Regions from separate parts of the Megamonas funiformis genome, predicted to be linked through region 1. Evidence: riboswitches for the same ligand, from Rfam matches in the RefSeq annotation. Region 1 holds a riboswitch; the other holds the start of a gene.
The links. Region 1 has a riboswitch for ZMP and ZTP ahead of GXM21_RS02940 (L-lactate MFS transporter). Riboswitches for the same ligand answer to the same signal wherever they lie in the genome.
Positions count from the first base shown of each region.

Region 2: it holds a riboswitch for ZMP and ZTP, as region 1 does, so the genes downstream of both, GXM21_RS12460 (phosphoribosylaminoimidazolecarboxamide formyltransferase) here and GXM21_RS02940 (L-lactate MFS transporter) in region 1, are expected to answer to the same signal.

Region 1 covers NZ_CP048627.1:603,497-606,926, forward strand. The annotation lists gene GXM21_RS02930 (ATP-dependent DNA helicase) at 1-500, shown strand, start outside; gene GXM21_RS02935 (hypothetical protein) at 501-755, opposite strand; gene GXM21_RS02940 (L-lactate MFS transporter) at 903-2,144, opposite strand; ZMP/ZTP riboswitch at 2,232-2,317, opposite strand; gene GXM21_RS02945 (MFS transporter) at 2,524-3,430, shown strand, end outside.
Region 2 covers NZ_CP048627.1:2,506,051-2,509,480, forward strand. The annotation lists gene dhaL (dihydroxyacetone kinase subunit DhaL) at 1-148, shown strand, start outside; gene pfkA (6-phosphofructokinase) at 219-1,187, opposite strand; ZMP/ZTP riboswitch at 1,337-1,415, shown strand; gene GXM21_RS12460 (phosphoribosylaminoimidazolecarboxamide formyltransferase) at 1,457-2,632, shown strand; gene GXM21_RS12465 (hypothetical protein) at 2,857-3,156, shown strand; gene GXM21_RS12470 (GntR family transcriptional regulator) at 3,188-3,430, opposite strand, start outside.

The DNA of each region.
Region 1 (3,430 bases):
TGATTTTGTTTACATCTAAAGCGGATATGAATGCTGTATATACAAGGCTAAAAGCTTTGAATTTAAATTATACTTTAATTAAACAAAATGAAATATCTTCACAACAACAATTAATTCATAAATTTAAGCAAGATGTAAGTTCTGTGTTACTAGGAACAGGAGTTTTTTGGGAAGGTATAAGCATAGAAGGTATAGCACTTTCGAATTTAATTATTTATAAATTGCCATTCCCACTGCCAGAACCAATCATCAATGAAAAATGTAAACGCAGTAAAAATCCTTTAGAGGAAGTATTGGTTCCAGAAATGATTATTAAATTAAAACAAGGTGTAGGTAGATTAATACGCAATAAAACAGATAAAGGCATAGTATCTATCATTGATTCACGTTTAGGTGATAAATCAAAGGCAAGTTATAAAGAAAAAGTATGGCAAGCTTTGCCGATAAAACAAAGAACAAATAGCTTAAAAGAATTACAAAGTTTTTATGATAATTTATGATTAATAAACAGGAAATTCATCATTATAAAGATAGATAATATCTAGTATAGGTGAATAAAAGCTTATATCTATCATATAGGGACCATTTTTATCTTTATCTAGAGTGCTATTTGTTGGAAGTCCATTGCTTAAATCAACTTTTTTAGAAAAATCTTCATAAAGCGTTTTATCGTATAATTTACTCTTTGATGATTTTTTTATTTCTTGTGTTATTGTAAAATTGGTAGATAAAAATTCATGGAAGAGCTCAGACATAATAAATTAACCTTTCTATAAAAAACATATATTTTTTATTAATGAGATTTAACTATATTGATAGTTAATATTATTTTAGCACATAAATAAAGCCTAGTAGTTAGTTTAATTTTAACTACTAGGCTTTATTTAGAGTGAGTTTTTTTCTTAAGCAATAGTTTTGCTTGAAATGAGTTTTTCTTTTTTAGTTGTTTTTATTTTTAATATTATAGCTATGATGAAGCTGATAATAAATAAAAATGCGAATACATAGAGGCAAAGTGCATAACTTTGAGTTGTTTCACGAATAAAGGATAATAAAAGTGGTCCTGCGATACCAGCCATGCCCCAAGCTGTGAGAATTCTGCCATGAATAGCGCTTAATTGTTTTGTGCCAAATAAATCGCTTAAATAAGCTGGCATACAAGAGAAGCCACCACCATAGCAAGAAACAATGATTAAAACTAATAATTGGAAGAAAAAGGCTTCAGTTGTATTAGCAAGTGCATAGAAAGCAAAAATTTCAATCAAGAAAAATAAAATATAAGTATTTCTACGACCGATATAATCGGAAACGCTAGACCAAGCGATACGACCAAAACCATTGATAAGTCCAATAACGCCAACCATGGAAGCAGCAGCAATTGGGCTCATATGAACTACTTCTTGAGCCATAGGAGAAGCTACAGCTAAAAGACCAATACCACAAGTAATATTAGTGAAGAATATCCACCAAAGTGCATAGAATTTCCAATCGCGAGTAGCTTCAGCTACGCTATATTGTTTTATTTCAACCACAGAATTAGAAGTTTTAACAGTTGTAGGTAAATATTTTTCTACGAATTCTTTTGGTGGAGGAGCGAGATATAAAGAAGAAGCTCCCATGATTAATATATAAGCACAGCCTAAAATGACGAAGTTAGTTACTAAGCCAAAATTGCTAACGAGAATTTGCATGATAGGGCCAGCAATTAAACTTGCAAAACCAAATCCCATGATAGCAAGACCTGTAGCAAATCCACGTCTTTTAGGGAAATATTTTACAAGAGTGGAAACAGGAGTGATATATCCAATACCAAGACCAATACCACCGATTACACCATAGCAGATGTAAAGTAAAATAAGGCTTTGTAGATGAAGAGCTAAAGCTGTACCAAACATACCAATACCAAAGAAGGCAGTGGCAGTAAGTCCACTAATACGAGGGCCATTTTTTTCAACAAATGTTCCTAAAAAACCAGCGGATAAACCTAAAAATAAAATTGCAATAGAAAATGTCCATGTAGTTTCTTGAAGACTAAAGCCCATTTGAGCCATGATTGGCTTAGTGAGTACGCTCCAAGCATAAACACTACCAATACAAATATGAATACCAATTGCGGATAATGCGATAAGCCATCTGTTTTTCATTATATAATCTTCCTTTCGTAAAAATAAAAAATTATAAAATACAAGAAAACTTATGCCTAAAAACAAAAAGACCATCTAGGCAAAAATTTTCTTTGCCCAGACGGTCGACTTTTCTATAGCAATGCGGTTCATGTGGTTAATTCCACTAAAATCCGTCAGTTCCACAGTGCTTATTCAATTGATAGCTTTATTATAACAAATATTTAATCTATGTCAAGAATAAAATTAATTTCATTTATAAATAGTCAATATAGTCAAAATCGTGATTTTTGTAGTTTAAATGATGAATAATGGTTGTAAATACTAGATTTTTTCCTTTGAATAAGTATAATTTATGTTTAAATAAATTTGTATTTTAGAGAAGGTGAAGATTATCTTGATGGCACAAAAAACATATAATACTATGGCTGTCTTAAGTTTAATTTTATTGAGTTTCATTTTAGGAACGAGTGAATTTATAATTGTGGGTATTTTACCTGATATAGCGAAAGACATAAATTGTTCGTTGACTATGGCGGGTAATTTAATTTCAGTTTTTGCTTTTGCTTATGCAATAGGCACACCGTTTATCACAGCAGCAGTTAGTGCTTATAACAGATATTATGTATTATTGATATTAGCAATATGTTTTATCTTAGGAAATTTTTTATGTGCTTTAGCGAGTAATTATTATATTTTAGTATTAGCCAGAATTATAACTGTGATAATTTCAGGAACAATATTATCTATTTCGATGACATTTGCTTCTGAAATAGCGACTGTTCAATATCAACCAAAAGTCATCAGTTGGATTTTTGCAGGTTTTAGTATAGCCTCTGTTTTTGGTGTGCCTATAGGTACGATTATTTGTCAAATATTTAGTTGGCAAATGACTTTTATATTATTATCTGTAGTTAGTATATGTATTTTATTGATGTTGTGGCATTATTTACCAAATGTGGGCAGTGGACAAAAAACAAATTTATGTAATCAATTTATTTTATTGAAAAGTATGCGTATAAATTATGGTATGCTTATTGTAATTTGTGGTGCTGCTGGAAGTTATGTATTTTATACATATCTGACACCGATTTTACAGCAATATATACAAATTCCTATTTCTATGACAAGTTTAGTATTGAGCTTATTTGGCATTAGTACGATTATCAGTAATTTACTTTCAGGAAGAATAGCTAGTTTAGGTGGCATGAAGAAAATGCCAATGGTATATTTCTTACAAGCTCTATGTTTGCTTGCACTTATTTTTACTAGTTATCATTTAGTTTTAGGTTTGATAAATATTTTGC
Region 2 (3,430 bases), 620 kb from region 1:
AGCATCAATAGAAGGTGTAGAAAAAACAAAAACTTTAAAATCTGTTCATGGTAGAGCTGCTTATTATAATGAACAATCTATAGGCAAGCAAGATCCTGGAGCTACTGCTGTTATGTATATTTTCCGTGGTATTGCTAAATCATTTTAAAACCTTTTCTTCTAAAAAAAGTCTAGAAATAACTTATATAAGTTATTTCTAGACTTTCTTATTTTTCTTATTATAAAGAAATCACTTCTGCTAAATGTCTTAAATCTTCTGGGTATTCTTTTTTATTAGTGATTGCATCACGTAAATCAATGCAAACAATATTTCCACGTTGCATACCAAAAACAATATTATGAAGTCCAGAAACAGCTGCAAGTGTTGCTTGTTCGCCTAATACACTTGCAAATACACGGTCATTAGCTGTTGGTGAACCACCACGTTGAACTAAACCTAAAACAGTCAAGCGTGTGGAAATTCCTGTTCTAGCTTCTAATTCTTTTACTAACTCTTGCATATTGCCAGTACCTTCAGAAGCCAAAATTACTAAATAAGATTTACCACCATCATGTAATTTTTGTACTTTATTGATAATTTTTTCCTTATCAAATTCTTCTTCTGGTACTATAACCATATTTCCGCCACCAGCAACGGCTGAATATGTAGCAAGCCAACCACATTTATTGCCCATTACTTCAATAATAAATGTACGACGATGTGCTTTTGCAGTATCACGAATTTCGTTGATTGCCTGTAAAATAGTATTTACAGCAGTATCTGTACCAATAGCATAATCTGTTCCCCAAATATCATTTTCAATAGTAGCTGGAATACCAATTACAGAAAATCCTGTTTCACGTTCAAATTCTTCTGCTCCACGTAAGCTACCATCACCACCGATAACAATCAAAGCATCAATATTATGTTTTTTTAGATTTTCATAAGCTAATTGACGACCTTCTTTTGTACGGAAACGCTTACAAAAACTTGTACCCAAGAAAGTACCACCACGCTGAATAATATCGGCTACAGATATAGAAGTTAATTCTTCCATATTATCATCAACTAAGCCTCTATATCCATCATAAACGCCCCATATACGCACGTTATTATTAATCGCAGTTCTCACTACAGCTCTAATAGCCGCATTCATTCCTGGTGCATCTGTACCACTTGTCAATACAGCAATATTTTCTACTGACATAAAAAAACCTCCTCAAAAATTAAAAGCATTTATATATTTTATTCGCTAAATAATAACTAATATCCTTGTAAAAATCCCTAAAAAAACAAAATCTCCAAATATTATTGCTTAGCTTGACAACTCATACTCTAAAATGATAAATTTTAGTTAACAATCTGTGTAACTGACGGAAGTGGAATTAACCACATGAAGCACAGATTTATACAGCCGACCGTCTGGGCAACAAAATCTAATAGTATTATATTTATTTTACAGGAGGAATATCGTAAATGAATTCTATGGAATTAAAATACGGATGTAACCCTAATCAAAAACCTGCTCGCGTTTTTATGAAAGATGGACAAGATTTACCATTCACAGTTTTAAATGGACGTCCAGGTTATATTAATCTTTTAGATGCCTTTAACAGTTGGCAATTAGTTCGTGAATTAAGAGAAGCTACAGGTCTTCCATCTGCTGCATCTTTTAAACATGTAAGCCCTGCTGGTGCAGCTGTTGCTGTTCCTTTATCTGAAACATTGAAAAAAATGTATTTCGTTGAAGGTATCGAACTCACACCTATGGCTACAGCATATATTCGCGCTCGTGGTGCTGACCGCATGTCTTCTTATGGAGATTTTGCTGCACTTTCCGATGAATGTGATGCTGCTACAGCTCGTTTCTTAGCCCGTGAAGTATCCGATGGTGTTATTGCTCCATCTTACAGTGCTGAAGCTTTAGAAATCTTAAAAACAAAACGTAAAGGTAACTATCTTGTAATTCAGATGAACCCTGATTACAAAGCACCTGAACTTGAAACAAAAGAAGTTTTTGGCGTTACTTTTGAACAAAAACGCAATGATATTAAAATCACTGAAGAATTATTCAATAACATTCCTACAAAAAATAAAAATATCACAGATGAAGCAAAACGTGATTTACTTATCGCTTTAATCACATTGAAATACACTCAATCCAATTCCGTATGCTATGCTAAAGACGGACAGGCTATCGGTATCGGTGCTGGTCAGCAATCCCGTGTACATTGCACTCGTCTTGCTGGTAATAAAGCAGATATCTGGCATTTACGTCAAGCACCTCAAGTATTAAACTTACCATTTAAACCAGATGTTCGCCGTCCAGACCGCGATAATGCAATTGATGTATATATCTCTGATGAATATATGGATTTACTCGGTGGCGACGATTGGAAACGCGTATTCACTGAAAAACCTCCAGTATTCACTAAAGAAGAAAAAGATGCTTGGCTCGCTCAAGTAAAAGGCGTAGCTCTTGGCTCTGATGCATTCTTCCCATTCGGCGATAACATTGAACGTGCTCATAAATCTGGCGTAGAATTTGTCGCTCAAAGCGGTGGTTCTATTCGTGATGATAATGTTATTGAAACTTGTGATAAATACAATATGGCAATGGCATTCGTTGGAATTCGTTTATTCCATCATTAATTTCTATAAATAGAATTATAATGAATATTAATCTTTTTTATTCAATATGTATTTTGATTTTAATAAGTATTTTTTGTATATTTTTTCTTAAATTATATAAAAAAACAAACTCATTAAAAATATATTTGATTTTACTTACACTTATTAGTCTAAATTTATATTATTCTAGTCATTCACCAATTACATCTTATCCAGATACATTACCAATAAAAGAAACTATCCACATGACTGATAAAGAAATTGTTTATACTATTGTCAAACAAGAACTATCTTATCATAAAAATAAAAGTCTTTTTGCTAATGGTAAAATCTTTGATTATAAAGATATCTCTGTATATAGTGTACCTAATGAACCAACTATATATTCTGTAGTATTTTCTATTCAGTCAGGTGATGACGATTTTTGGTTGCCTGGTAATGGGACTAAACAAGAAAATAATTGGATTATTAATAAATCAAATTATATGCAACTTATTAAAGAAAAAGATTATTATCGTCTTATTTCTATAGGGACAGGATTATAAAAATGGCACTAACTATGTTAGTGCCATTTTTTTATTTATAATACTTATCTTTATATAAATCTACATTCATTTTATACATATCTGCTCGATAAGATGCTAATGAATATTCAAATGGAATATCATTTTGATTATATGCAACCGTTGTTATATATAATAATGGAGCATTTTCCATAATACCCAATAAATCAGATAAATAAGGGTCAGCAACTGTTGCATGAATTTGACGATTAATATGAGCAATCTCTATATTATATTTTGTTTTTAAAGTATCGTA